DNA from 3 places in the Limosilactobacillus avium genome. Region 1 is predicted to be linked to each of the others. Evidence: predicted binding sites of a transcription regulator. Region 1 holds the regulator's gene; each other region holds the start of a gene.
What was found. The regulator NrdR, encoded in region 1, represses ribonucleotide reductase genes. The targets are predictions, from matches to a motif close to ACACNATATATNGTGT.
Positions count from the first base shown of each region.

Region 2: a site for NrdR is predicted at 3,826-3,841, ahead of nrdH (glutaredoxin-like protein NrdH). Genes of this name have one in related genera too.
Region 3: a site for NrdR is predicted at 2,141-2,156, ahead of pnuC (nicotinamide riboside transporter PnuC). Genes of this name have one in related genera too.

Region 1 covers NZ_CANCWN010000009.1:2,226-12,043, forward strand. Annotated here, with positions in the region: gene dnaI (primosomal protein DnaI) at 1-246, opposite strand, end outside; gene QOS01_RS04400 (DnaD domain protein) at 243-1,613, opposite strand; gene nrdR (transcriptional regulator NrdR) at 1,625-2,098, opposite strand; gene coaE (dephospho-CoA kinase) at 2,142-2,741, opposite strand; gene mutM (bifunctional DNA-formamidopyrimidine glycosylase/DNA-(apurinic or apyrimidinic site) lyase) at 2,738-3,577, opposite strand; gene polA (DNA polymerase I) at 3,590-6,247, opposite strand; gene QOS01_RS04425 (Bax inhibitor-1/YccA family protein) at 6,382-7,095, opposite strand; gene murC (UDP-N-acetylmuramate--L-alanine ligase) at 7,170-8,477, opposite strand; gene ytpR (YtpR family tRNA-binding protein) at 8,611-9,258, opposite strand; gene QOS01_RS04440 (thioredoxin family protein) at 9,372-9,692, opposite strand.
Region 2 covers NZ_CANCWN010000002.1:824-10,641, reverse strand. Annotated here, with positions in the region: gene QOS01_RS00960 (YaaL family protein) at 1-162, opposite strand, end outside; gene recR (recombination mediator RecR) at 167-766, opposite strand; gene QOS01_RS00950 (YbaB/EbfC family nucleoid-associated protein) at 771-1,079, opposite strand; gene dnaX (DNA polymerase III subunit gamma/tau) at 1,100-2,920, opposite strand; RNA gene ffs (signal recognition particle sRNA small type) at 3,089-3,175, opposite strand; gene tadA (tRNA adenosine(34) deaminase TadA) at 3,217-3,717, opposite strand; gene nrdH (glutaredoxin-like protein NrdH) at 3,951-4,172, shown strand; gene nrdE (class 1b ribonucleoside-diphosphate reductase subunit alpha) at 4,262-6,433, shown strand; gene nrdF (class 1b ribonucleoside-diphosphate reductase subunit beta) at 6,523-7,542, shown strand; gene adhE (bifunctional acetaldehyde-CoA/alcohol dehydrogenase) at 7,834-9,818, shown strand, end outside.
Region 3 covers NZ_CANCWN010000026.1:813-10,630, reverse strand. Annotated here, with positions in the region: gene QOS01_RS08130 (hypothetical protein) at 1-292, opposite strand, end outside; gene QOS01_RS08125 (hypothetical protein) at 310-1,431, opposite strand; gene greA (transcription elongation factor GreA) at 1,518-2,021, shown strand; gene pnuC (nicotinamide riboside transporter PnuC) at 2,206-2,958, shown strand; gene tnpA (IS200/IS605 family transposase) at 3,098-3,556, opposite strand; gene QOS01_RS08105 (D-2-hydroxyacid dehydrogenase) at 3,767-4,756, opposite strand; gene QOS01_RS08100 (aminotransferase class I/II-fold pyridoxal phosphate-dependent enzyme) at 4,768-5,919, opposite strand; gene QOS01_RS08095 (response regulator transcription factor) at 6,093-6,767, shown strand; gene QOS01_RS08090 (sensor histidine kinase) at 6,760-7,725, shown strand; gene QOS01_RS08085 (ABC transporter ATP-binding protein) at 7,840-8,595, shown strand; gene QOS01_RS08080 (FtsX-like permease family protein) at 8,598-9,818, shown strand, end outside.

The sequences.
Region 1 (9,818 bases):
TAACTGGGGAGAATAGCCCGGGGCCACGGTGGCTTCACCCCGCTGGCGGAGCTGCTTTTCGTGGTAGAACTCGTACAATTTCGACTGGCCACTTCGTACCATTTCTTTAGTGATCTGGTCACGATTAGCACTAAGAAATGATTGAACGTCGGAATCCGCCATCACCTTTTTCATCAGCTCGGCAATGTTGGTGTTAATGTTCTTTCCCCGCATGATTCCCTGGAGTGATTCATTTAAGGATTTCATTGTTGGTCACCACCCTTTCTTCCTTTCCGCTTAGCGAGCATGGCCTGAACTTCTTTTAGCGCCGCGGGGGACGCCTTCTTATTTAGCTGCTGGCTATCCGTTTTGCTCCATTTTGGCATCTGTTCTTCAACCTGCGGCCGGCGGTAAGCAAAGCGACCCTTGGACGTTGCACGCTGCTTGCCCCGTTGCTCCTGAAAGTTCTTTAACTCCTGAAGGGCCCCCGGCGCATCCTTGACCCCCGCCTTAATCCAGCTATTGGCAATTGCGTCAACAAAGCTGGCCTTCAGGTTAGCATTGTCAAGGTCGGCAATGACGTACCAGGAAAGAATGTTAATGACCGCTGAATCAAGCTTAACATCATTAACCAGGTGGGTAAGGATATGACGTTCATTTGCACTTACAAAGCCACCGGTCTGTTCTTTCAAGCCTTGAAGAAATTCAACCGGTGCATAATCCGCCGCACTCTGCAGAAGCTGGCGATCCTTGGCCGTTAGCTTGACCGGCGAACTAGCGGACTGGTTAGCAGTCGCTGGAGGGGCCTGGTGACCAACCTGTTGGTAACGACTCGCAACGATCCGCTTGAACTTTGCCGGGTTGAAGTGGTTGTCGGCTAGGTCAACCGCCTTGAAGACCAGTTTAGCCATCGTGGGCTCATCAATTCCGTATAACTGATGCTCAACCTCGATTAACTGCCGGGCCGCACTCAGGTCCTTTTTCATCACTGGCTGCTTTTTAACTAACTGGAAAAGGGTCGGCCAGTCAAAGTCACTTTGCCCCGCCCCTAGCTGGGGACGCTGGTCAACGTTCGTTTGCTCGCGGGCATCTTTAATCGTGGTGGGCGTTTTAACTAGCGACTTGTTGGCCACGTGGAACTCATCGAGAAAGTGGTGGCTAACGTTTTCTAAAGACGGCGCAGAGGCCAGCTGGTAGCGCCGGGCTTCCTTGACCAACTGCTTAAAGTGGCCATCCCCAACTGCCTCAAGAAGGAGGACACTGAGGAGGTCATCCTCAATAAAGGCCGCCGGTGTGAGGGTCGCCCGTAACTGATAGACGAAAAAGGTTCCCTGGCTATCCTTCCCCCGGTAGGTCTGGACCATCCCCACCGCTTCTAAGCGGTGTAAGGCCCTTGCTAACTGGGAAGTTCCCGCATTCAGTTGGCGGATAATATTTGCCTGTAAGCGGCGGTCCGCCAAGGTGGGCTGGGAAATCAGCTGAGCGCGGAGGGCGTAAAAAAGGCTAAAAGCCGTTGGCCCTAACACCGGCTGGTAAAAGCTGGTAAAGACCCGGTCGTTAAAGTTGACAAAATCGGTGGCAGCAGTGACCAAGAATCCCGCTTGCGGGTTAAATTCCTCTTCCTGCGCAGTCATTGCCACTCCTCCTACTTCTTTTCACCCTTGTGTTCGTCCTTTACCATCGTCTCTAGTTCGCTCATAAAGGCATCAACGTCTTTAAACTGCCGGTAAACACTGGCAAAGCGGATGTAGGCGACCTCGTCAACGCCCTTTAACTCGTTCATGACGTACTTACCGATCAGCTGGCTAGAGATTTCGTTCTCACCCAGGCTCCGGACCTTCTTTTCCACCTTATCGGTCATCTTGGTCAGCCGCTCCATACTAATTGGGCGCTTTTCCGCTGACCGCACAATCCCGTTGAGGATTTTTTGCCGACTGAACTCCTGGCGCGTGCCGTCCTTCTTGATAACCAAGAGGGGGGTCTGCTCGTAGCGTTCAAAAGTGGTAAAACGAAAGCCGCAGTGGATGCATTCCCGGCGCCGGCGTATAAAGGTACCATCCTCACTGGGCCGGCTATCAACAACTCGTGATCCGTTACGGTGACAATGTGGACACTTCATGCGCTTTCCTCCTTAATTGCTTTAATACTTTATTTTACCATAATCACTTTGCCCCAAGGTAGTCAACTAACTTAGCGACCTGGCGCCGCAGTTCATCTAAGGAACCATCATTGTTGATCACTACGTCCGCTTGGCGGGACTTTTTAGCCAGTGGCCACTGGGCGGCAATTCGCTGTTCGGCCACCGCCCTTGTGTATCCGTTACGGGACATCAGGCGTTGGACTTGGCAATCATGACTGACCGTAACAACGACAATTAGGTCACATTCCTGGTCGTAGCCCTGTTCAAACAGGAGGGGGGCATCCAGGATTACGAATGGGATGTCCTGCTTTTTAAAAGCGGCTAGCTGGTCCATAATTGTCTCCCGAATCAGGGGCTGCATGATTGCGTTTAGTTGGTGACGAACGCCAGCATCACTAAAGGCCATTTTACCAAGGGCCCCCCGGTTTAAATGGCCATCCGCTGTTAAAATTTCCCGTCCAAACTGGCCCACCAGCTCGCTTAGGCCTAACTGACCAGGCTGTTGGAGGCGGTGGGCAACTTGGTCCGCATCGACAATCGGCAGGCCCACCTGACTGAGCATCTGGCTGACGGTCGATTTGCCACTCGCAATTCCCCCGGTTAAGCCCACTACTTTAGTCATTTTTCTTCCTCCACAAGCGGCTGGCAGTGCGGACAGAAGGTCGTCCCCCGCTGGGCAACCTTGATCTTTACCATCTTCGTTCCACAACGTGGGCAACGGTCACCAGCGTGCCCATAGGCGTTCAGCCGTTCCTGAAAGGCCCCGGCATCCCCGAAGGCGTTGGTAAAGCTGTGGACAGTCGTGCCCTTGTACTTCGTTGCCGTGGCCAGTTCCTTGATGATGTTATCGTGGAGGGCCTTCACCTTAGCTGGCGGAATCGTATTAGCCGCTTGTTCCGGATTGATTTTACTCATCCACAGGACCTCATCGGCGTAAATATTCCCCAGTCCGGCGACGTGACGTTGGTTCAATAGGAAGGGTTTAATCTTCCCCCGGCTACGTGCCAGCTCTTTTTGGAAGAAGTCGAGGTGAAAGGCCGCGGCCGTTGGCTCCGGCCCAATCGTCTTGAGTCCCCCAACCTGGTTCTCTTTACCGGTTTTGACCAGGGTCATCCGGCCAAACTTCCGGGTATCGTGGTAGCAGAGTTCACTGCCGTCGGTAAACTGAAAGACAACGTGGGTGTGTTTATCAATTGGTCCCCCGATTGGCTGGTTAAAGTACTTACCCTCCATCCGTAAGTGGGAAACCATCGTCAGGTTATTCGTAAAGCGGAACAGGAGGTACTTCCCCCGCCGGTCAACGTCGGTAATCGTCTGGCCAATCAATGCCTGACGAAACTTTTCAACGTCGTTTGTAATTGTCTTGCCGTAGTAAACATCAATTGCTTGAATCTTCCGCCCCTTTGCGATCTTTAATAATCCGCGGCGGACGGTTTCAACTTCTGGTAATTCCGGCATTTTATTGCCCCCTTACTTAAGGTCGTACCAGGTGTCGCCGACCTTACTGTCAACCTTTAACGGCACGTCCAGTTTCACAGCTGAGTCCATTACCTGTGGTACCAGCTTCTTCAAAACCGGGATCTCGTCTTGTGGCGCCTCAAAGACCAGTTCGTCATGGATCTGGAGGAGCATCTTGGCCTTGAGCTCCCGTTGGTCAAGCTCTCTTTGCATCCGAATCATCGCAATCTTGATGATGTCGGCCGCACTACCCTGGATTGGCGTGTTCATCGCCGTCCGTTCCGCAAATGACCGCCGGTTAAAGCTCTTCGCGTGGATGTCCGGAAGGTAACGCCGCCGGTGAGTAATGGTCTCCACATAACCGTGCTCCCGGGCAAAGGCGATGGTGTCGTCAATGTACTTCTTAACACCAGGGAACTCCTTGAAGTAGTTCTGAATGAACTCGTGGGCCTGAGCCCGGGTAACGTGAATTCGCTGGGCAAGGCCATAGTCACTGATACCATAGACGATACCAAAGTTAACGGCCTTGGCCCGCCGCCGCATGTTGCGGTCAATTTCAGCATCTGGCCTCAGGTGGAAGATCCGCCGGGCCGTACTTGCGTGAATATCCTCACCGTTTTTAAAGTCTTCCTGGAGGTTCTTATCCCCGGTAATGTGGGCCAGAACCCGTAATTCAACCTGGGAGTAATCAGACGAGAAGATTTGCCAGCCATCGTGACTAGGTACGAAAGCTTGCCGAATCAGCCGTCCTTCCGGTAGGCGGACAGGAATGTTTTGCAGGTTCGGGTCAACGGATGAGAGCCGTCCAGTCTGGGTTAAAGTCTGCAGATAACGGGTGTGGATCTTCTGGTCGCTGGAGTGAATGACCTTCAAAAGGCCGGTAATGTAAGTTGACTGTAATTTAGCGATCTGCCGGTATTCCAGGATCTGCTCAACGATTGGGGCCCGGTCAGCCAGCTTTTCCAAAACATCCACGGCGGTGGAGTACCCCGTCTTGGTCTTCTTGATAACCGGTAACTTCAGTTTTTCAAAGAGGATGTGGCCCAGTTGTTTGGTGGAATTGATGTTGAACTCCTCGCCAGCCTCTTCGTAAATACTGCTTTCAATGTCAGCTAACCGTTCCTTAAGCTTGCTACCCATGTTTTTGAGGGTTTGAGCATCAACGTGGACACCGGTAATCTCCATTTTTGCCAGGACCCTGGTCAGTGGCAATTCAATGTCCGTATAAAGTGGGGTCTGCTTATTCTGGTCGAGCTTTTCAAAGAGGGGCGCTTTTAGGGCATTAATTGCCCGGACCTTCTGGGCAAGGTGGGTAAAGAAGACCCCATCGTCGTCGGGGATCGCCCGCTTGACGCCCTTTCCATAAACCTCTTCGTCGGTTCGCACGTCGTGGTAGTCGTGTTCGAGGGCCACCTGGCCGAGGTCATTACTGTTGTCATTGGTGTTGAGGAGGTAGGAAGCGAGCAAAAGGTCAAAGTCGACCGCCGCCAGTTCGATGCCGAGCCGGTGCAAACCAACAATGTGTGCCTTGGCATTAAAGACATTCTTTTCGGTCGTTGTTGACTCCAGAAGCTTCTTCAACGGGGCCCGTTTAAGCAACTCGGCGTCCCGACTGACGAACCAGTGGCTACCATCCCCTAGGGCAAAGCCAGCGAATGGTGACAGGTGGTAGTTAGCTTCTGGCATTTCAAGGTAGAAGCTGACCTCACCACTCAGTTGGTCAAGGTCACCAAGGTTATCGGCCGTCAATTCAGTATAGGTAATTGGCTTAACCTGGTCTTCCTCCGCTTCGGGGGCAACGTTCATCTTAGCCAAGAAGGACTTAAAGCCCATCTGCTGGTAGAAGTCAATCAATTCTTCCGTCTGTTCCCCCTCGTATTTCAGGTCCTTCAGACTGATCTCTAAGGGCGCATCCCGGAGAATCGTGGCTAAGGTCTTGCATTGACGGGCAACATCTTCATCCTCAATCAGGTGTTCCTTCATCTTGCTCTTCTTCAGGTCGTCAATGTGGTCATAGAGGTTTTCAACCGAGCCGAACTGCTTTACCAACTTAATGGCAGTCTTTTCACCAACCTTAGTGACACCGGGGTAATTATCCGAAGTATCCCCCATCAGAGCCTTCATATCAATAATCTGCTTAGGAGTGATGCCAAGTTTTTCTTCCACGTGGGCCGGTGTGTAGTGTTCAGTATCCGTAACTCCCTTATGGGTAACGGCAACTGTGGTGTGGTCACTAGCCAGTTGGGTAAGGTCCCGGTCCCCAGTGACCACCAGCGTCGTGTAACCAGCATCATCAGCTTCCTTGGCAAGGGTCCCAATGATATCGTCAGCCTCGTAGTTCTTTAATTCGTAACTGTGGAGGCCACTAGCCTTCACCAGCTGGTGGACATACGGGAACTGCTCCATCAACTCTTCTGGCGTCTTGTTCCGGCCACCCTTGTAGTCGGTGTACATTTTAGTCCGGAAGGTCTTCTTGCCGGCATCAAAAGCTACCAGGGCAGCGTCCGGGTGGAAGTTATCAAGGACGTGGTCTAACATCAACTTGAAACCGTAGATTGCCGCGGTATGCAGGCCGTCCTTGTTGGTAAACTTATCGATTTGGTTGTGCATTGCAAAGAATGCCCGAAAAACAATACTATTTCCATCAATCAGTAATAATTGTTTGGCCATGTAGTTATTCGCTCCGTTCCTTTTTTTCTACTAACTAATTGTACCAAAGATTAGGGGTTATCGTTAACGACATGCTGGTGTTCATCCGCTGATTAAAGAAAAAACGAGTCGGAAATTACCGACTCGTTTTTTCTTTAATCCCGGTCACTCATTCCAAAAATTTGCAGGAACGAGATGAAGAGGTTGATAAAGTCTAAGTATAACTGTAGAGCACCGATGATTGCCAGTCCCGCAACTGAATTAGCGGTGTTGTAATTGAGGTAAATCTGCTTCATCTTTTGGGCATCCCATGCGGTTAGGACCACAAAGATGATTACCGCAATGAACGAGAAAATATAAGCAATTGCCGGGCTCTTCAGAAACATGTTAATCAGGTAGGCAATGAAGAGGGCCACCAGTGCCGCCAGGGCTTGGGAACCAAACTTACTGAGGTCCCGCTTGGTAACCGTCCCGTAGATTGTCATCGTCGCAAAGATTGCTGCGGACGACACGAAGGCCGCCGCAATATTCGTCCCGGTGTAGACCCCGGCAATCAGTGCGAACTCAACTCCGTAGATGATGGCCACCACCATTAGCATAATGAAGCTCCCTACCGGGTTCCGCGTGGCACTAAAGCTGATCCCCATCGTTAGGGCAAATGGCAATAGCAGGATCAACCAGACCATCCCCGGGTGGGCCCCAAAGTAGCCCATCACAACATTCCGGAAGGTCGTCATTGTCTGCCAGGCACTAAGCGCCGAAACCAGGACGGCCAACGTCATGTACCCGTACATCCGGGTCAGGAATGCATTCAAACCGGCCTGGTCACCAACAACACGGCGACCAGAATCGCCAGGAAAGTTATTCATTCTTATTCCTCCTCAAATTATTTATCGGTACTGTCAAGAATACCATACCGCAGCGGTGAAGGGGGCAAGAATGCTTACTTATTAAGCAATTCTTTGAATTTATCCTCATACTTTTCAATATCCCCGGCACCCATGAAGATCACTACGGCATCGTGGTACTGACTCAACTTATCGATCGAGTCCATGTCAATTCCTTCGCTCCCCGGAATCTTAGCTTCCAGGTCTTCACTCGAAACACTACCGCTCTGTTCTCGAATGGAAGCAAAGATTGGGGTCACGTAGACCTTGTCAGCACGCGAGAGGGTCTTGGCAAAGTCATCGATGTAGGCCGCCAGCCGCGAGTAAGTGTGGGGCTGGAAAACCGCCACAACCTCTTTGTCAGGGAACTTTTGCCGGGCCGCATCAATTGTCGCCTTGATCTCGTTCGGGTGGTGGGCGTAGTCGTCAATCAACTTGTCCCCAGCCACGTCGGTTTCACTAAAGCGCCGCTTAACACCGCGGAAGTTAGCCAGTTCCTTCTTGATTTGGTCCATGTCAACATGTTCCATGTAGGCAACGGCCAGGACAGCCAGGCTGTTTAGGATACTGTGTTCACCATAAAGGTGGATGGTGAAGGTCCCCAGTTTCTGGTCCTTGAAGTAGGCATCGTAAGTCGAGCCAGCCGGCGTCCGCTTGATGTTTTCTGCCCGGAAGTCATCCTTTTTACCCGTCCCGTAATAGTAGACGGGAACGTCGACGTCCAGCTTCCGCAGGTTAGCGTCGTCGCCCCAGGCAAAGATGGCCTTCTTAACCTGCCGGCCGTAAGTTTCAAATGATGCCCGTACATCATCAATATCTTTGAAGTAGTCCGGGTGGTCGAAGTCAATGTTTGTCATGATGGCGTAGTCGGGGTGGTATGCCAAGAAGTGGTCACGGTACTCGTCCGCTTCAAAGACGAAGAAGCGGTCACCGGCACTTCCCTTGCCGACCCCATCACCGATGAGGTAGCTGGTCGGTTCAACCGCTGCCAAAACGTGGGACAACAGTGCCGTGGTACTGGTCTTCCCGTGGGCCCCGGCAATCCCGATACTGGTGTGGTTGACAACCTCGTTTTCAACCGCTTCTGGATAGGTCAAGATTGGTAAGCCCATCTTCTTTGCCTGCTGGACTTCGGGATGGTCATCGGAAAAGGCGTTTCCCTTGATCACCGTCATTCCCGCTTTCAGATTAGCTGGGTCAAAAGGCAAGATCTTGATTCCCGCCTTCAGTAGGGGTCCCTGGGTGAAGGTTTCCTTTGCGATGTCTGATCCTAATACCGTGTTGCCCTTGTCGTGCAGGATCCGGGCCAAAGAAGCCATCCCGGTACCCTTAATACCAATAAAATAATAAGTCTTCGTTTCCATCATTAATTTCCTTTCTGACTAGCAGGGAAAAGGGGCCTAAAAAGCACCCCGCCTGCTAAGCAAACTACCTTTTGTCCCCTAAATCATATAGCATTCCTGTTTTTAAGCAATAGTGATTTAACAATTTTGATAATTATTTAGCAGGGAAGAAGGTGTCCGCCTTTGCGAAGTCCACGGCTTCACCAACTTCTTGCCAGTCATCGGGAATAATCCACAGGCCCTTCTTATCGGGAGCATTCTTCATCCGCAATTCACGGAAGCCGCAAAGCATCCCGTCACTTTCTACCCCCATGAGGGCCCCCGGCCAAATAATCTTGCCATCAGGCATCATTGCACCAGGCCGGGCAACAACGACCTTAATGCCCGCCTTAACATTTGGTGACCCACAAACAATCTGGACAGTCTGGTCAGCACCAATCCGGGTCTTAGTAACCTTCAGGTGGTCAGACTTCGGGTGGTCCTTTAATTCTTCAACATACCCCACCACAAACTTTGGATCGTGGTCCGCGGTGATTTCAGCATCAAAGCCGGCAGCGTGAATCTGCTCGTTCAACTTGGCGACCGCTTCATCACTTAAGAAGACCTGGCCATTTTGTCCCTTCAGTTCTGGCAAAATTTGGCTCGCGTTCATAAAGTTGTAGCCAAGCAACTGCTGGTCCTTAGCCGTGGTAATTTGGGCAACGCCTTTGTTGACCTTGCTTACCTGCGCACCATTATCTGGTGCCGTGATTGTTACTAAAATATCGCCCATTTCACTGGGATTATAACTCGCAATTAGCATCGAATGTTCCTTTCTTAAATAACTGATTCCCGCCCAAAATAAAAAGAGCGCAACGATAGCGCCCACTTTTATTAATTTATTCAAGCGGGTCGGATTGACTTGCGCTTTATATTTTACTTCAATTTACGCAAAAAATCTTCCACTTGTTGCTTGGTTTTTCGATCTTTATTGACAAAACGGCCAATTTCTTTCCCATCCGCGTAGGCAACAAAGCTAGGGATGCCAAAGATATTTAGCTCCGCCGCCAGGTCAATGTTTTCGTCCCGGTCGACTTGCAGAAAGGTGAATTCCGGAAAATCCTTCTCAATCTCGGGCATTGCCGGTTTGATAAAGCGGCAGTCCGGGCACCAACCAGCTGTAAAGAACAGGACGTACTTCCCCTTCGCCAGCTTCTGTTGCAATTGGTCTTCCTTCATAACAGGTAAACTTTCCATTCGACCATCCCTTTCCTGATGTTTATTTTTACTATATCATATTCTCAACTTATGAAAAGTAAGTTGCACTTTTGGACTTATTTGAAGAAAATGTTACAATAAGTTAATATTAATCGCTAGTGAATA
Region 2 (9,818 bases), on a different contig from region 1:
AATCTTGGTGCGGTCACGAAGCTCGCTGTTAACGTTGGCTTCATAGACCGCCCGCTCAGTTTCCTTAGCATGGTCCCAGCTGGCCTTCGTGTCATAAATAGCGTTTAGTAAACGCTGGTTGCGCAACTGGGCAACCCGATCTTTTCGGCGACCAAATAGCACTCTCTCACATCTCCGTTCGTCCTTGAACTGCCTTGAAAAGGGTCATTTCATCCGCATAGTCAATATCCGCACCGACCGACAAGCCGTGGGCCAAACGGGTAACCTTGATCTTAGCGGGCTTGATCAGCTTTGCCAAGTAGCCGGCCGTCAGTTCGCCGTCTGAGGAGGCGTTGGTAGCAATAATGACTTCCTTAACTTCTTCATTCTTTTGCAGGCGCTTGATCAGACTCGCAACGTTAATATCCTCGGGCCCGGTACCCTCGACCGGAGAAATGACCCCGTGCAAGACATGGTACAATCCATGGTACTCATGCATCCGCTCCATCGCCATCACGTCCTGTGACTGCTCAACAACGAGGATCTTAGTGCGGTCACGGCTCTTGTCTCGGCAGATTGGGCAGGGATCGTCTTCCGTAATATTGCCACAGATACTGCAATTATGCAGGTCACGCTTGGCGGCCAACAAGGACTTGGCGAAGTCGGTGACGTCATCCTCTTCCATCCCCAGCGTGTAAAATGCCAGGCGGGTAGCTGACTTTTGCCCAATACCAGGAAGCTTAGTATAACTTTCAATCAGTTTTGCTAGTGGTTCTGGGTACTGCATCTAGTTACATCCCCATGCCACGTGTGTACTTACCCAGCTTTTGTTGGGTGGCAGCGTCAACCTTCTTCATCCCGTCGTTAACGGCGGCAACTACCAGGTCCTGCAACATATCGATGTCGTCTGGGTCAACCGCTTCCTTGTTGATCTTCAGGTCGAGGAGTTGCTTATCACCATTGAAGGTGGCTGTCACCATGTCGTCTGGGGCCTTGCCAACAAATTCTTGCTTGGCCAGTTCTTCGTGTTCCGCCATCATTTTCTTTTGCATAGCCTTAGCCTGCTTCATCATCTGTTGCATGTTCATTCCGCGCATCATAATTACATCATCCTTTACTATTAATTATCTTCTACTTTAACAATGTCTTCACCAAATAGCTGCTGGGCTTTCGTTACCGGGTCTGCTGGCGCCGATGCTGAACCAGCATCACTTGGTGCCGGCTGGTCCGCCGGAGCCGTCTCCGGGGCCGTGGCAGGAGCAGTATCTTGCTTGGCCGGCGTCGGACGCGGTGCTGACCCCCGCTTATCGAGGCCATGCTCCTTAATGTATTCCCGCCGGATCGCTGGCCACTTATCTTTAGGGACAAACACTACCCGGCGTTCCTCGCCAGTCAGCTCCTGGAGGCCTTGCTCCATGCTCGTCAACAGGGCCTCGTCATCCATCGCCTGTTGGAAAAGGAAGGCGTAGTCAAAGGCAACGATGACCCCGTCCTTACTTGCCGCCACTGGCTTAGAAACGTGCAGAAGCGACCGCTGGGGAACGCTGAGCTTTGACAGTAGTTCTTGCCACAGGCCCTGAATTTCAACCAGGTCCCGGCGCGTGGCCTTCCCCAAAACGGGGTTGATTGCGCTGAGCTTAACCTCAACATTATGCTGCTGAACCCGCGGCTGCTGGGGGGCCGCTTTGGTAACGGTCGAACCCTTGGTATTCAACTCACTCTGTAGTTTCTTAACCGTTGCCTGAAGCTGGCGAACCTCGTCTTGGAGCTGGGAAACAGCTTGCTTATCAGCCTGGTCGCCTGTGGATGGTCCGCTCGTCGCTTGCCTTGGCGGAGTCTGTTGGGCACCACCCTGGACACTGACCTGGGCGAGCTTAACCGTCAGGACTTCCAGGTAAACATCCGGGTGGGTGGTAAAGCGCATCTCCTCCTGGATGCCATTTAACTCGTCAATCATCTGGTAGAGAGTCGTTGCGGAGGCGGCAGCACTCATCTTCTGGAAGTCCTCGTCTTTCAGGCCGGTACTCTCAACCATGATAAGTTTGGGTGATTCCTGGTAGAGGAGGATGTCCCGGATAAAGGAGATTAGGTCCTCAATGAAACGTTGGCCGTCCTTCCCCTGGCCGAGGATATCCTTCATCGTATCTAAAGCAGCCGCGCTTTCGTGCCCACTGACTTCAAAGAAGTACTTTTCCAAGAGCTGTTTGGTAACACTCCCGGTGACCACTAAGGCGTCGTCGAGTTTTACCTGGTTATCGCTGAACGAAAGGACCTGGTCCAGGATACTGAGCGCATCCCGCATCCCCCCTTCGGCAGCGTTGGCAATCACCCACAAGGCCTTTTCCTCATAGTCGACCTGCTTTTGGTCCAAGATATACTTCATCCGGTTAAACGCGTCCTGCGCAGAAATCCGCCGGAAATCAAAGCGCTGAACCCGGGAGATGATGGTTAACGGAATCTTGTGGGGTTCCGTCGTTGCCAGGATAAAGATCACGTTTGCCGGTGGCTCTTCCAGGGTCTTAAGCAGGGCGTTAAATGCCCCGGTCGACAGCATGTGGACTTCATCAATGATGTACACCTTATAATCCGCCTGGGTGGGAGCGTACTTGGCTTTATCACGAATGTCACGGATCTCCTCGACCCCGTTATTGGAGGCCGCATCGATTTCAATCACATCGTTGAGTTGGCCATTTCTGATTGCCTTACAGATATCACACTTGTTGCAAGGCTCACCGTCCTCTAGGTGGTGACAGTTAACCGCTTTGGCAAAAATCTTGGCGGCAGACGTCTTCCCTGTTCCCCGCGGTCCGGCAAACAGATAAGCATGACTGATCTGGTGGGTGATAATGGCATTCTTAAGGGTTTGCGTGACCACTTGCTGACCCACCAACTCATCAAAGCGCTGTGGACGCCAAACCCGGTACAGTGCTTGGTAACTCATCACGGGGCTTCCTTTCTATATAGTACAAAGTCTAAAACGTTACTTTAATATTATACTAGCTTTCTGCGATATTGGACTATCAAAAAGGGGCCGTCCTAAAATTCATTAGTTACCGACCCCTGAACAAAAAGAAGCTGGAAAAGTTTTCCAGCTTCAGCTAATTATCTTTCAAACTTAGAGCACAAGATGCAACAAACTTAGTGCTGCTTCCTTCCGGACCTGACACGGTTCGTAAGCGCGTCCTTGCTCTAAGGCCTTTCGGCATATAGTATATTACACTAAATCAGCGACAATTGCTAGTCTTTTGCCCGACGTTTTTTGCGGGCCGCCTTGCGTTGCTTACGAATTGCCCGGAAAAAGTCCCTGAGCATTTGCCCACATTCCGTTCCCAAGAGCCCACTCTCAACGTTGACCTGGTGGTTAAGGCGGGAATCGTTAAGGAGGTGGTAAAGACTATCCACGGCCCCCGCCTTTGGGTCCTTAGCACCATAATAAAGGTTTTTGATCCGGGCATTGAGGATGGCCCCGCTACACATAATGCAGGGCTCCAGGGTGACGTAAAGGTCACAGTCTTCAAGCCGCCAACTGTGGAGGAAAGTGCAGGCCTCGTTGATCGCCAGCATTTCCGCGTGATAAGTCACATCTTGGAACCGTTCGCGCATGTTATGCCCCCGGCCAATCACTTTGCCGTTATGAACGACGACGGCCCCAATCGGCACCTCATTTAGCAATGCCGCCTGGTGCGCTTCTTCAATTGCCATTCGCATGTATTCTTTTTTTGTTTTTTCTTCTTCCATCTTCTCCATCCTTCTGATTCAGTGTATAATTGTTAACTAGTTTGATAAAGTTTATCTAGCGATTAGATAACCGGAAAAAAGTTTCACGGTCTTTGCTCCCCACCATTATTACCATATATTGTGTTTCACTATCAAGAGTGACTCAATATATGGTATTTTTAGATTGATTTTTCGTTTTTTCTGGCTATACTTAATAACATCAACTACGAAATAATTCTCTGGGAGGCACCATTATGATTACAATTTTCTCAAAGAATAACTGCATTCAATGCAAGATGACCAAGAAGTTCTTACGGCAACACAAGATTAACTTCGTTGAGCACAACATTGATGAGCAGCCGGAATACATCGACCAGTTAAAGGCCGCTGGCTTCATGGCAACGCCAGTCGTAAAGCTACCAAACGGCAATGCCTTTTCTGGTTTCCGGCCGGACCGGCTTCAACAGTTAGCATAATCGACGACGTTATTTTAACCAGTCTACATTCGCCACACGACTGTTAGCCTGGTTTAATTTTGAAAAAGACAGGAAAGTGAGTTTTAACCATGGCTTTATCTGACATCGACATCACTAAAGTTAAATACTACGACCTCAATAATGAGGTTAACATCCCCCGCGACGGGAAAATCCAACTAGATAAGGATCAAGCGGCCCTAGAAGACTTCATCAATAGCAATGTCAATCCGAACACCAAGCATTTCTCTTCATTAAAGGAACGCTTTGAATGGCTGGAAGAAAACGACTACATCGAAGAGGGCTTCATGGATAAGTACAGCCTTTCCTTCATTGAAAAGCTGTATGACTACCTGAAGGCCCAGGACTTCCACTTCCATTCCTTCATGGCGGCCTATAAATTCTATGCACAATACGCCATGCGGACCAATGACAAGGAATACTACCTGGAAAACTACATTGACCGGGTTGCCATGAACGCCTTGTACCTCGCCGATGGGGACGAAGAATTGGCCATGGACCTCGCCGATGAAATCATCCACCAGCGCTACCAACCGGCAACCCCTACCTTTTTAAACGTTGGTCGCAAGCGCCGGGGAGAATTCGTCTCCTGCTTTGCTATTCAAAGTACCGATGATATGAACACCATTGGCCGGACCATCAATTCAGCCCTCCAGCTCTCTAAGATCGGTGGTGGGGTCGGCATTAACCTCAGCAACCTCCGTGAGGCGGGAGCCCCCATCAAGAAGATCAAGGGGGCGGCAAGCGGGGTGGTCCCGGTAATGAAGCTCCTGGAAGATAGTTTCTCATATTCTAACCAGCTCGGCCAGCGGCAAGGTGCCGGAGTCGTTTACCTGAGCGTCTTCCATCCCGACATCATCGCCTTTCTCGGTGCCAAGAAGGAAAACGCCGACGAAAAGATTCGGCTGAAGACCCTTTCCCTGGGGGTCACCGTTCCCGATAAGTTCTATGAACTGGTTGAAAAGGACGAAGACATGTACCTCTTCAGTCCATATGATGTGGAACGAATTTACGGCGTTCCCTTCTCCTACGTCGACATTACTAAGGAATACGACAACATGGTCGCAAATGATGAGATCCACAAGAAGAAGCTCAACGCCCGCGACCTGGAAGACGAAATCAGTAAGCTCCAGCAGGAATCCGGGTACCCGTACATCATCAACATCGATACAGAAAACCGGGACAACCCGATCGACGGTAAGATTGTAATGAGCAACCTCTGCTCAGAGATTGCCCAGGTCCAGGTTCCTTCCAAGGTTGCTGATGACCAATCCTACGAAACGCTGGGGACCGATATCAGTTGTAACCTTGGCTCCACCAACATTGCCAACATGATGGAGAGTCCCGACTTTGGCCGGTCCGTCCGGGCAATGATGCGCGGGTTGACCCACATCAGTGACGTTGAAAACCTCGACGTTGTGCCAAGCATCAAACGGGGGAACGCCCTCGCCCATTCTGTCGGTCTGGGCGCCATGGGTCTGCACAGCTACCTGGCCAAGCACCATATTCAATACGGGAGCCCGGTGGCAATTGAGTTTACCGGGGTCTACTTCATGCTGCTGAACTACTGGTCGCTCGTTGCTTCCAACGAGATTGCCCGCGAACGACAGGAAACTTTCCACAACTTTGATAAGAGCACTTACGCGGATGGCTCGTACTTTGCCAAGTATACTTCAAAGGATTGGGGCCCCCAGTCCGACGTTGTTAAGGAGCTCTTCAAAGGAATCTTTATTCCGGGAGTTAAGGACTGGGAAAAGCTCAAGGAAGACGTTATGAAGGACGGGCTTTACAACGAATACCGGCTCGCCGTTGCGCCAAACGGGTCGACTTCCTACATTAACGACTCAACTGCCAGCCTGACGCCAATCATTAACCGAGTCGAGGAACGGCAGGAGAAGATGATTGGGAAGATCTACTACCCCGCACCGTACCTGTCCAATGATACGATGCCGTACTACCAGTCGGCCTACGACATCGACATGCGGAAGGTGATTGACACCTACGCTGCGGCCCAACAACACGTTGACCAGTCAATGTCACTGACCCTCTTCATGCGGTCGACGATTCCGGACGGCCTGTACGAATGGAAAAATGGTCGGACCAATAAGATGACCACCCGTGACCTGAATATTCTTCGTCACTACGCATACCAGCACGGAATCAAGTCAATTTACTACATCCGGACCTTTACAGATGACAATGATGAAATTGGTGCCAACCAATGTGAAAGTTGTGTCATTTGATTTTCGGTAAAGAGACTGCTACAATTTTATTGCTATTACACGAATTATAGGGCGATTAATATTCTTGATTAAGGAGAACGGCTAGTTAAATGAAACTTGAAGAATTTAAACCACTAAACAAATATAAGGCAATTAATTGGAATGAAGTTTCCGACATGATTGACAAGGCAACCTGGGAGAAGCTGACGGAGCAGTTCTGGCTTGATACCCGGATCCCCGTTTCCAATGATATGGATGACTGGCGGGCACTAGATGATGACCACCGCTGGACTGTTGGTCACGTCTTTGGGGGACTGACCCTGCTTGATACGGTCCAATCCGAAGCGGGGTTGACCGCATTGAAGAATGATGTCCGGACCCCACACGAAACGGCGGTGCTGAACAACATTCAATTCATGGAATCCGTCCACGCCAAGAGTTACTCCACCATCTTCTCAACCTTGAACACTCCTGATGAAATCAACGAAATCTTCGACTGGTCTGATTCGGAAGAGTACCTGCAAAACAAGGCAACCAAGATTGCCAACATGTACCTGGACCCCGAAGAGGACCCGTTGAAGAAAAAGGTTGCCAACGTCTTTTTGGAAACCTTCCTCTTCTATTCTGGTTTCTACACCCCGCTTTACTACCTTGGCCACAACGAGCTAAACAACGTTGCTGAAATCATTAAGCTTATCTTGCGGGACGAATCCGTCCACGGAACCTACATTGGTTACAAGTTCCAACTTGGCCTCCGCGACCGGACCGAAAAGCAGCAGCATGATATGAAGGACTGGATGTACAACTTCCTCTACGACCTTTACGACAACGAAGAGAAGTACACCCACCTACTCTATGACCAAATTGGCTGGACCGACGATGTCCTCGTATTTATCCGTTACAACGCCAATAAGGCCCTGATGAACCTCGGCCAAGACCCACTCTTCCCTGACACCGCTGCGGACGTTAACCCCGTCGTCATGAACGGGATTTCAACTTCCACCTCTAACCACGACTTCTTCAGTCAAGTGGGTAACGGTTACCGTCTAGGAGCGGTTGAAGCGATGAAGGATGATGACTACCACATCATGGATCCTAACGCCGGTAAGGATAAGAATGCACGGGAATAAACATTACTAAAGCAACTGGAATTTTCCGGTTGCTTTTTTATTTTAAGCTGTTGTGAATTAGTGATCACTATCATTTGTGCAAACGGTTGCTCAAATCGCCGGCATAGCAAAATTTATACCAATCTTTTTTGCCGTCATTCCAAGCTTAATTTACCATATTTGTAAGCGAATTCATCATTTTAAACCATTGTTAATCTTATCACAAACTTCTTGCAAGGAATAAGAACATCCTGTATTATTAACCATATTCAAAAGGTAACAAACATTAAGTGATGAAGGAGAAACTTGATTATGGCAAATTCCAAGAAACACCAAATTGAGCAAAAAGAGACTGAACAAGACAAGCAACAGGCTGCCGAAGAACTGATCGGTGGCTTGGTTCGTAAGAGTCAAGCAGCTTTCGAGCAGTTGCGTAACTACACCCAGGAACAAGTCGACAACATCTGTCAGGCAATGGCCCTGGCCGCTGAAGAGCACCACATGGACCTGGCCGTAGACGCTGCTAACGAAACTGGCCGTGGTGTTGCCGAAGATAAGGCAATCAAGAACATCTACGCCAGTGAATACATTTGGAACAACATTCGTCATGACCACACCGTTGGTATTATCGAAGACAACGATGAGGACCAAACAATCACCATTGCCGATCCCCTCGGAATTATTGCCGGAGTGGTTCCCGTTACCAACCCCACTTCCACAACGATTTTTAAGTCCATTATCTCCGCAAAGACCCGGAACACGATCATCTTCTCGTTCCACCCGCAGGCCTTTCAATCATCTGTAAAGACCGCGAAGATTCTTCAGGCGGCCGCTGAAAAGGCTGGTGCCCCAAAGGACATGATTCAATGGATTCCACGGTGCAGTCGGGAAAATACCAACGCCCTGCTGCAAAATCCTAATATTGCCACCATCCTGGCTACTGGTGGTCCCGGCCTAGTCAAGGCTGCCTACAGTTCCGGTAACCCGGCATTAGGGGTGGGTCCTGGTAACGGCCCGGCTTACATTGAAAAGTCAGCTAACATCGAACGGTCCGTTTACGACATTGTCCTGTCCAAGACCTTCGATAACGGGATGATCTGTGCATCAGAAAACTCGGTTGTTGTTGACGACGAAATCTACGACCAGGTTAAGGAAGAATTCAAGAAGTGGAACTGCTACTTCGTTAAGCCAGACGAAATGCAAACCTTCTCTGATGGCTTTATCGATCCCGAGCGTCACCAAGTCCGGGGGCCAATTGCCGGACGCTCGGCCAACGCCATTGCTGACATGTGTGGCCTGAAAAACGTCCCTGACAACACCAAGGTCTTAATTGCCGAAATTGATGGTGTTGGTGACGACTACCCACTGTCCGCCGAAAAGCTGTCCCCTGTTCTGACCATGTACCGGGCAAGCTCCCGTGAAAACGCCTTTGATATCTGCCGGCAACTTCTTCACTACGGTGGTGAAGGTCACACCGCCGCCATCCACACCCTGGATGATGACCTGGCAACCAAGTATGGGCTCGAAATGCGGGCCTCCCGGATCATCGTTAACTCCCCATCCGGAATTGGTGGAATTGGGAACATCTACAACAACATGACCCCATCACTGACCTTGGGGACTGGTTCTTACGGTGGTAACTCTGTTTCCCACAACGTTACCGACTGGGACCTCTTAAACATCAAGGTAATCGCCAAGCGGCGTGAAAACCGTCAGTGGGTCAAGATCCCCCCAAAAGTCTACTTTCAGCGGAATTCGCTAAAAGAGTTGCGCGACATTCCAAACATTAACCGGGCCTTTATCGTTACCGGTCCTGGAATGAGCAAGCGGGGCTATGTTCAACGGGTCATTGACCAACTCCGGTTGCGGCAAAACGAAACCCCATTCTTGGTCTTCGATGACGTTGAAGAAGACCCATCAACTAACACGGTTGAAAAAGGGGTCGCAATGATGAACGACTTCAAGCCGGACACCATTATCGCTCTCGGTGGGGGGTCACCGATGGACGCTGCCAAGGCAATGTGGATGTTCTATGAACACCCCGAGACTTCCTGGTACGGTGTAATGCAGAAGTACCTCGATATCCGGAAGCGGGCTTACCAAATCAAGAAGCCTGAAAAGTCCCAACTGATTGGGATCCCAACTACTTCCGGAACGGGTTCCGAAGTTACCCCATTTGCGGTCATCACTGACTCCAAGACCCACGTCAAGTACCCACTGGCGGACTACGCATTAACACCGAACATCGCCATTGTTGACTCCCAATTTGTGGAAACTGTTCCGGCTAAGACAACCGC
Region 3 (9,818 bases), on a different contig from region 1:
CGAAGCGTAGTAAAAGATCGTCTGTATTAGCGCGAAAGTCGGCGATAAAGTCCTTCCCCTTCGGCGCCACCTTACCGACAACTTTTCCCATTATGTCAGTTACCTCGAGGTCATTGCCGGCCCACTTGACATCATCATAGTGGCCTTCCAGCGCTTCATCAAAGAACGCTTGGAGGATATCGCGCACCGCGTTTTTGATTACTTCATCCTCGGTGATCGTTTCACCATGCAACTTGCGTTGGGCAACCTGCATGACAACGTCGTCCATGCTTTGGGGAATTTCAACACTCATCGATAACTGCTTCCTTCCTACTTATGGCGCTTCTTGCGTGCCTTCTTACTGAACTTAATACCCTGAGGTGCCCGGTGGTGTCTTACCACCTGCGTCTGCCGACTTGGGGCCACTTGCTGCTGGTGACGTTGCCGTTTCATCAGTTGCTGGTGTTCGTACTCGCTCCACGGGTTCAATAGGCCACGCATGAAGCTGGCAACTTCCTCCCGGTGGTCATCCATCCATTTCTCAGCGGTCTTAACATCGTTGGTATCAATCCCGTTGCTGCGGATGAAGGACAGCATCAGCTGCGTTTCCCGGTCCTTGCGGCTCAAGCTAGCCAGCATGTCCTGAGATGGCTGCATGTTAGCAATTGCCTTCAAACCGGTCCGGTACTGGTCCATGTCGAGCTGTTTGGTCCGCTTCAAGTAGTCGAAGAGGGCCTGGGCAGTCGGAACAATGTTTTTAATCTGCTTGGGGGTAATGTCCGGGTCAAGCGGCATCATCATTCCTAAGACCCGCTGGAGGTCGTAGAAATCCCAGCTGCCGGGGTATTCACCGCATTCCTGGGCCATCAGCTTGATAAACTGGCCAATAATGTACTGCTGTTCACCACCATCAAGTGACTGGTTCTGAAACTCATTTTCAACCGCCACCGCGCGCTTGCTCTTCGCAATGAAGTCATCAACCTCTTGGGCCGACCACGGCTTGACTTCCTTAGCCTTTTCCGGCTTCTTCGTAGCGGCGGTCTTCTTTGCCGGTGCTTTAGGAGCCGGCTTGGCGGCCTTTTTCTTGCCGTGCAATTGCGCCCATGTCTGGTGGGCCTTCCGACAGGCATTCATATTTGTACGTTGGTCATCAATTGCTTGGACAATTTCCTTTAATCCCGCAACCTTTAAAAAGCTTTGGTAGGCCTTTAATACCGGGGCCACCGCAATGCCAAACTGGTTGGTCAATGCAGGATCCGCAATAAAGTCCCCCACCATTACTTCCTTCACCGCTTGGGGCGTCCACGCGGTGTCGGCCAGGTGCTGCTCGTTCATCATGTGTTGATTAAAGCGGGTTAGAATATCCTGAGCATGCTTCTGCTGGTTAGCAGAAAGCTGATGATACGTGGACGAAGCGAGGAACTTTTTAACGTGTTCTTCTTGTTCGTTCATACTCCTTACTCCTCCATCTAAAATTGAATTTTCCTATCTATCATATCATAATTAGGTGGTAAAGATTAAATGAGGGGGCACGCGCAATGCGTAAGAAGAAAATTGTGGAAGCCATGAAGAACGTTTATTTTCAAAAGATGACTAGTACCGGCTACCAGGAAATTGAAGACGAGATCCACCAGCTTCAACAGCAGCGGCCCGCCAAGATCGCCCAACTGAAGGCGGCGCGGGCCCTGGGTGACCTCTCGGAGAATACGGAGTACAGCACGGCCAAGCGGGAACTCCGCCACCTGGAGAGCCGCCTGCGCTACCTAAACAAGCAGCTCCAATATTCACAGGTGATTGCCCCGGCGGACACCGGGACCGTCGACCTTGGCACAACCGTTACCTTCAAGTTTGAGGATGATGACGATACCGCAACCTACAAAATTGTTGGCAAGCAGGAAGCCGACCTCGCTAAGCAGAAGGTCTCCTTTGACTCCCCGCTTGGTCAAGCAATCATGCACCAGCCAGCGGGAAAGGTCGTTACTGTGCAGGCGCCCCAGGCATCTTACCAGGTTAAAATCATTAAGATTGCCTTGAGTAAATAAGAAACTTTTTCCCGGACCCCCTAAACCGTTTCCATGTTTCTTTTCGCGCCCCTCACATCATCAATCAGCCAATTAGCCACTATATTTTGTGCTTGCACCCGGGGAAAATAGCCCCTATACTACCATATGTTGTGTTCATAGCGCTATGAGCCCTAAACATACTTTTGGAATTGGGGTTACTTAAATGAACTACTTTAAATTTTTGGCCCACCAGCTTAAGGGGTGGCCACAGCAGAACTACTACCTGTTCTTCTTTAGCCTGGGTTGTCAGATCATGACCCTGGCCAGCACACCAATCACCTGGTTGTCCGTGATCACCTTCATTGGTACGACCCTAGGTGTCCTCTGTGTCCTAGCAATCAACGCCGCTAAGTCGGTAAACGGGGTGCTCGGCATTCTCTCTGCGATCTGTTTTATCATCATCGGCTTCAACGCCAAGAACTATTTGAGCATCGGGGAACAGGTTGCCTACATGATTACCCTGGACATCCCCGTCCTCTTGTCCAGCAACTGGAACGTTAATATGGCATCAAAGATCCGCCACTTTACCCCCCGCAGCTGGACGGTGGCAATTATCGCTACCGGGGTCGTCTACCTGGCTTCCGGCTACCTGATTGGCCACTTAACGGACGACCCTCGCCCGTGGATTGATGCCATCAGCTTCTCAATTAGCTTAACGGCCGGGGTAATCTGCTTCCTCCGCTTCAACAACCAGTACTTCTGGTGGCTGGCTTCCGGGATTGCCCAGCTTGTCCTCTGGTTCATTTCATACCAGCAGGGTTCCGCAACCCTGGCGATGGCCGTAAACAGTTCCATCTATTTGATCAATGACGTCCTCGCCTTTACCATTTCACCATGGTACAACAAGAAGGAGCGTGAACGGCTAAGCATCGCCGAAACGGCTTATGCTAAGTCGGTCGGAATTGAAGAATCATAACCACCCGTCAAACGGGTGGTTTGCACATCGGCTATAAGCTGAAAAGAAAAGCCAGCGTCTCAAGGCGCTGGCTTTCGCTTTGCTCAAACCAAAATGCTCTGACTACTTCGCTGCTACTTTAAGTAGCGTTTGTATTCCTTCACTTACCCTTAAAAGGGTCTGAATATTCAGCACTGGTTATTTTATCAACTACCATGTCATGCTTTTCTTGATCTCGAATATACTTTCTTATTGTGGCTTCATTCATGCCTACTGTGCTCACATAATATCCTTCTGCCCAGAAATGTCGATTCCCAAATTTATATTTTAAGTTTGCGTGGCGGTCAAACATCATCAAGGCACTTTTCCCTTTTAAATATCCCATAAACTGCGAAACACTTAGCTTGGGCGGAATACTCACTAATAAGTGTACGTGATCTGGCATCATGTGACCTTCAATGATTTGCACTCCTTTATACTTGCACAGGAGTTTTATATAATCTCTAAGATCTCTGCGATATTGATTGTAAATTATTTTCCGTCTATACTTTGGAATGAATACGATATGGTACTTACATAACCATTTCGTATGGGCTAAGCTATTTAACTTATTAGCCATATTTATAAAACCTCTTTTCCCTTATTTGATTTTGGCTTGAACACCTACATCTTAAGGCAAAAGAGGCTTTTTTATATAATCTTTATTGCCCACCCGCATAGCAGGTGGTTTTTTGTTTCGCACACTCGCTTTGCTCGCGTACTCAACTAGGTCTAAAGACGTTAATAAAAAAATGTGAGACAGATGTCTCACATTTTTTATTCTCTTAAATTATTTTCCGTAAACCTCGAACTGGGGGCGCTTGCCATTGACAATCGCTACCACATCGTCCAGGCCCATGGCCACCATGTTCTTCATTGCCGTGTCGGTGTAAAAGGCACTGTGTGGGGAAATTAGAACGTTCGGCATGGCACGCAGGGTCTTGTAGTCCTCTGGAATTTCATCCGCCGTTGCCTGCTTTTCAAAGAACTGGCCCTCGTCCGCCAGGGTATCCAGTGCCGCTCCGGCAATTTCCTTTGCCTGTAATGCCGCAATCAGGTCGTTGGCGTTAACGATGCCACCCCGGGCCATGTTGATCAGGTAGGCAGTTGACTTCATCTTTTTAAAGGTAGCGGCGTTGAAGAGGTTTGTCGTACTGTCATTCAACGGGGTGTGGACCGTGACAATGTCAGCCGTCTTTAGGAGGGTATCCTGGTCCGTGTACTCCAAGTAGGGACTCAGTTCCACCCGGTGAATCGGGTCGGTTGCAATTACCTTGGCCCCCAGTGCAGAGTACAGTTGAGCGGTGGCCCCACCGATGTGACCGGCACCGATAATGCCCACCGTCAGGTTATAAATCTCCGTACTCTCCAGGCCGGCCCAACGGAAGTCGAGCTTGTCCATCCGCTGGTCGTAGTAACCGAGCTTTCTGACGAGGCGGAGGGCCTGGGTTAGGCCCATTTCAGCAATTGCCCGTGGCGAATAGGCGGGGACGTTGGTGACGATCAGGTCATACTTCTTCGCCAAGTCAAAGTCAATCATGTCATAACCAACCATCCGCGCCGTCAGCTGCTTAATCCCGTATTCGTGAAGGGCCTGGTAAACCTCTGGCTCTAAGGGTTGGGTTTGTTGAAAGTCGATTCCATCGAAGCCCTTGGCCCACTTTACGGTGTCCTTATTAAGGCGCTCGTCAACGCACTTAACTTCGATCCCGTTTTCCTCTGACCACTGCTTAATATACTTTTTCTCCGGTTCCAATACCGCATACATTAAAATTTTCATCATGTGCCTCCTTACCAGGTCAACTTCTGCATCTTCGCAACGGCTTCCTTTAAGGCTGCCAACGGTTGGGTTGCGGCAATCCGGACAAAGCCCTCACCCGACTTACCAAATGCCAGGCCGGGAACAACCAGGATCCCCGCCTTCTTTAACAGCTGGTCGGCAAAGTCAACGGAGTTTAATCCTGTTGCTCGAATATCAGCGAAGACGTAGATGCTTCCCTCAACGGGACTAACGTCTAGCCAGTCAATCTTAGGCAGTTCAGTCTGCAGGTAGGTTAACCGCTTCTGGAAGGCTTCAACGATTGGGGCCACCAGTTCGTCGTGGTGCTGAAGGCCGTATAAGGCCCCTTCCTGTGACATCGTCGGTGCCGTAAAGGTAACGGCATCGTTGACATCATTAGCGGCCGCAACTAACCAGTCCGGCCCAATCAGGTAACCAATCCGCCAACCAGTCATGGCAAAGCTCTTTGACATCCCACTAATCGTTACCGTGTTATCGGGCGCAAACTTGGCCAGTGGAGTGAACGTCTTGCCCGGCATTACGTAGTCAGAGTAAATTTCGTCACTGAAGATCAACAGGTCGTTCTTAACTGCCAGGTCGGCAAGCGCCTGTTCCTCGGCCGCCGTCATCACGTTACCGGTCGGGTTGTTCGGTGTGTTAATAATGATGGCCTTTGTCTTAGGCGTGATCTTCTTGGCAATTTCTGCGGCCTCAATCTTGTAGCCGTCAGCCGCCTTCCCATCGACCGTTACCGGGATCCCATTGGCCAGCTTGACCTGGTCAATGTAAGGAGAAAAACTTGGCTGGGGGATGATAACTTCATCACCAGGGTCCAGCAGGGCCTCCAGGGCAACAAACAGGGCGTGTTCGGCCCCTACTGTCACCAGGACCTGGTCCAAATTAAACTTTAGTTGGTACTTATCTTGGTAGAAATCACAGATTGCTTGACGGAGCTCTGGAAGGCCCTCAGCAGCGGTGTAGTGCGTAATCCCCGCCTTGGTCTTTTCAAAGGCCGCCTCAATAATTGGCTGGGGGGTAGTAAAATTCGGGTCGCCGACAGACAGGTCAATGACGTTATCCATCTTAGCGGCCATTGCGCAAACGTCCGCCAAGATGTTTGCGCTAGGCTTTTGGTATGCTTTGCTTAAAATCGAACTATCCATTGTTTTTCCTCCGTTCATCATGTGATTCGTGTAACTTTGCATTAAGTATAGTCGTTTTTTATTTTTAAATCCACATATTTATACATTATGACCGCATAAGTATTCAAAAGTGCTGAATTCTTATGCGCGTTGCATTATGGTAAAATGCCAATAGCTGAAGGGAGGAACCTTTGATGGCCCGTATTTTTATGGTTGAAGATAACCCCGCAATGATTAAGACCGTCCAGGAAGAACTTAAGAAGTGGCAATATGACGTCCAAACGGTCACCGACTGGGAAAACGTCGCTGGTGAGATCACGGCCGCCCAGCCAGCCCTGGTTCTCTTTGACATTACCCTGCCCACCTTCGATGGCTTTTACTGGATGCAGGAGGTCCGTAAACATACCCAGGTCCCCATTATTGTCATTTCCGCAGCGGATATTGACAGTAACGTTATGCACGCCATTGCCGCGGGCGCGGACGACTATATCATGAAGCCCTTCTCAATGACCGTCCTGCTTGCCAAGGTCCAGGCCTTGTTGCGGCGGACTCAGCAGAGTAGTGACCAAATAGCCTGGGCAAATAACCACTTCAACGCCCTTACCAATCAACTTAATAACGACCGGGGGCAGGCCCAGTTGACCCCCACGGAGGGGGCCCTCCTCCAGGTACTGCTCCACCACCGCAACCAAACCGTTACTAAGGACCAGCTTTTGGAATGGCTCTGGCAAGGTGGTAAGTACCTTAACGACAACACGTTAAACGTCAACATTAGCCGTTTACGGAGTAAATTGGCGCCCCTCGGCCTCGACCAGGCCCTCCGGACAGAGCGGGGGATTGGCTACCGGCTGGTGGTCAGCAATGAATAAAAAACGCTTTACCCGCCTGTGGCTCCGGTCCCAGCTCCCTCTCCTGTGGGCATACCTATTGTTAACTGCTCTTTTGGCCCTCCTGTGTTACCTCTACCAACTACCCACCATTATCATTGGCGACTTCGTCCGGTTCAGCCTCCCGGTCCTGATCATCTGGCTGATTATCACCGTGGTCCGGGCCCACCACCGGCAGCAGCGTGTCGGCAAACAGGAATTAGTCTCACCGAGTAGCCCGCTAGAACAAGCCCTCGTGAGTGCCCTGACCAATGAGCGGGCCCACCACCGCAAGCTCATTCAGCAACTCCGGTACAAGCAACAGGAGCAATTAGACCACCTGGATCTCTTTTCCCACGAAATCAAGAATTCCCTGACCCTCCTGCAGGCGGCGGCCGAAAGTAAAGTAACCGTTCCAAGTCTCCAGGTTAAGGCGAGCGTCCACCAGGCTGACTACTACCTTAACCTCCTGCTCAGTGGCGAGCGGCTGGCAATGGATAAGTCGGACCTCGACCTCAAATGGCTAAACCTCAGTAAAGTGGTCAACGAAGTGATTCGGGAAAACGGGCAGCTGTTTATCGCCAAGCAACTCATCCCTAAAATCAGCATCCCCCCGGTCCAGGTCATGACCGACCAGAAGTGGCTCCACTTCTGCATCAGCCAGCTGCTATCAAACGCCATTAAGTACGCGGACCCGGCAACTACCATCAAGATTACTTGGCAAGACAACGCCCTCACATTTACGGACACCGGCCCCGCAATTCCTAGTACGGACCTGCCACGGATCTTCGACAACGGCTTTACTGGCCACAACGGCCACCAGACGACCCGGTCCACCGGGATGGGGCTCTACTTTGTTAAGCAGGTGACGGAACGATTAGGCCTCCAGGTACAGGTGTTTTCACCGGGGCCCCGCCAGACCGTTGCCCAGCTTGCCTTTCCCGATAAACTAGTTCACTAAAATCAATTCTTACAAAACTGTAAGGTTCTGCACACTCCTGTAAGTAGGAAGTTGGGCAGGGCCTTTTTATAATTAAAGTATCAAGAATTCAAACACAGGAAAGGGATGTTTAACATGGTCCTCTTAAAACTTGACCACGTCCAAAAAACTTTTGAAGCTAATTCCAGCCACCCGGTAGCGGCCCTAAAGGACGTCAGCTTTACTGTTCAGAATGGGGAGTTTGTCGCCATCATGGGTGAATCCGGAGCCGGCAAAAGTACCCTGCTGAACATTATTGCCACCCTGGATAAGGCCACTAACGGGAGCGCCGCCCTTAACGGCCAGGACCTCGGTGCCCTGAGTAAGGACGATGCAGCCCGCTACCGGCGCCAGCACCTCAGCTTTGTCTTCCAGCACTTTAACCTGCTGGACAGCCTGAGCAACCGCGATAACGTTTACCTCCCCCTGGTTTTAGCAAAGGTTGCGCCGGATGAAATGGACCGGCGGATCAAGCCACTGGTTAGCCGCCTGCGGATTGAGAAAATCATTGACCGCTACCCCAGCGAAGTCTCTGGGGGCCAACAGCAACGGATTGCCATTGCCCGGGCATTGATCACCCAACCCGACGTCCTCCTCGCCGACGAACCAACCGGGGCCTTAGATTCAAACACCAGCCAGGAAATCTTGGATCTCTTCGATGACGTTAACGCCAACGGGCAAGCCATCATCATGGTCACCCACAGTGCCGCCGCGGCAAGTCACGCCAAGCGGACCCTCTTCATTAAGGACGGCCGAATTTTCCACGAACTCTTTCGCGGCGACCTGTCGATGAAGGACTACCAAGTACAAATTAGTAACACAATGATGACCCTCACGAATGGTGGTGAGTGATAATGCTGTTTATTCGCTTAATTAACTCCAGTTTCAAACGCAACTTGCGGACGTACGGCCCCTACCTACTGGCGACCTGCATGTTGGTTGCTATCAACTATATTTTTACCGCAATCGCTGCTAACCATATCCTGAAAGCGCTCAGCACGGGGAAGGTAACCACCGCCATGATGAAACCAGGGGCCGCCTTTATCCTGATGGTGACGGCTGCCTTTCTCCTTTACGTCAACCACTTCTTGTGGCAGCAGCGGAGCCAGGAAATCGGCCTGTACAGCATGCTGGGGATGACCAGTAGGAACCTCGGCCTGCTTACCGTTTTAGAAAAGGCCTACCTGCTGGTCTTCAGCCTTGTCGGCGGCTTGATCGGTGGGGTTATCTTTGAAAAGCTAGCCTTCCTTGGCCTGGGACGGCTCCTGCAAGTTCAGCACCTCCGGCAGTCATGGATCAGCAGTGGGGCCCTTTTGCAGACCATCATGACCTTTGTGGCCTTTTTCATCGTTTTGATGATCATTGACCTCTTGAAGATCCGCCACCTCAAGCCCACGGACCTGTGGAACAGCGCAACTGCCACCCATAAGCACCACGGACCGTTGTTTACGATTGCGGGCCTGATCGGTCTGGTTACCCTGGCTGGGGCCTACTACATTACCCTCACCACTAAGCCAAAGATTACCGCCATTAACCACTTCTTTCTTGCGGTTATCCTGGTCGTTATTGGGACCTACCTCATTTTCATTGCGGGAAGCGTAATTCTCCTGAACTGGCTGAAGAAGCGGCGGAATTTCTATTACCAGCCCCGGCACTTTATTGCCGTCTCGGGGATGCGGCAACGGATGGAACAAAACGGCGCGGCACTCGCCACTATCTGCCTGCTGTGCAGCTCCGTTCTCGTCATCCTGTTTACCGCCGTAACCCTTTACTGTGGGATCAGTAGTACCGCCCGTTCGTACACTCCTCAAGACATCACCATCGTCAATAACCAGCCACTTACGAAGCACCAGGGACAATTCCTTAAGGATACGGCCCGCCAGCACCACGCGACCGTCACGGACCTCACCCACTACGAAGCAACGGCCACCCAGGTAGGCTACTGGCGTGGGCACTCCTTCGTTAACCAAGGGACCATCGATAACATGACAACGGCCACGTCAAACTCCATGATCTTCGTCACTGCCAAGACATACCAGCGGCTGACTCACCACCACACGGTGCTTAAGGGCAAT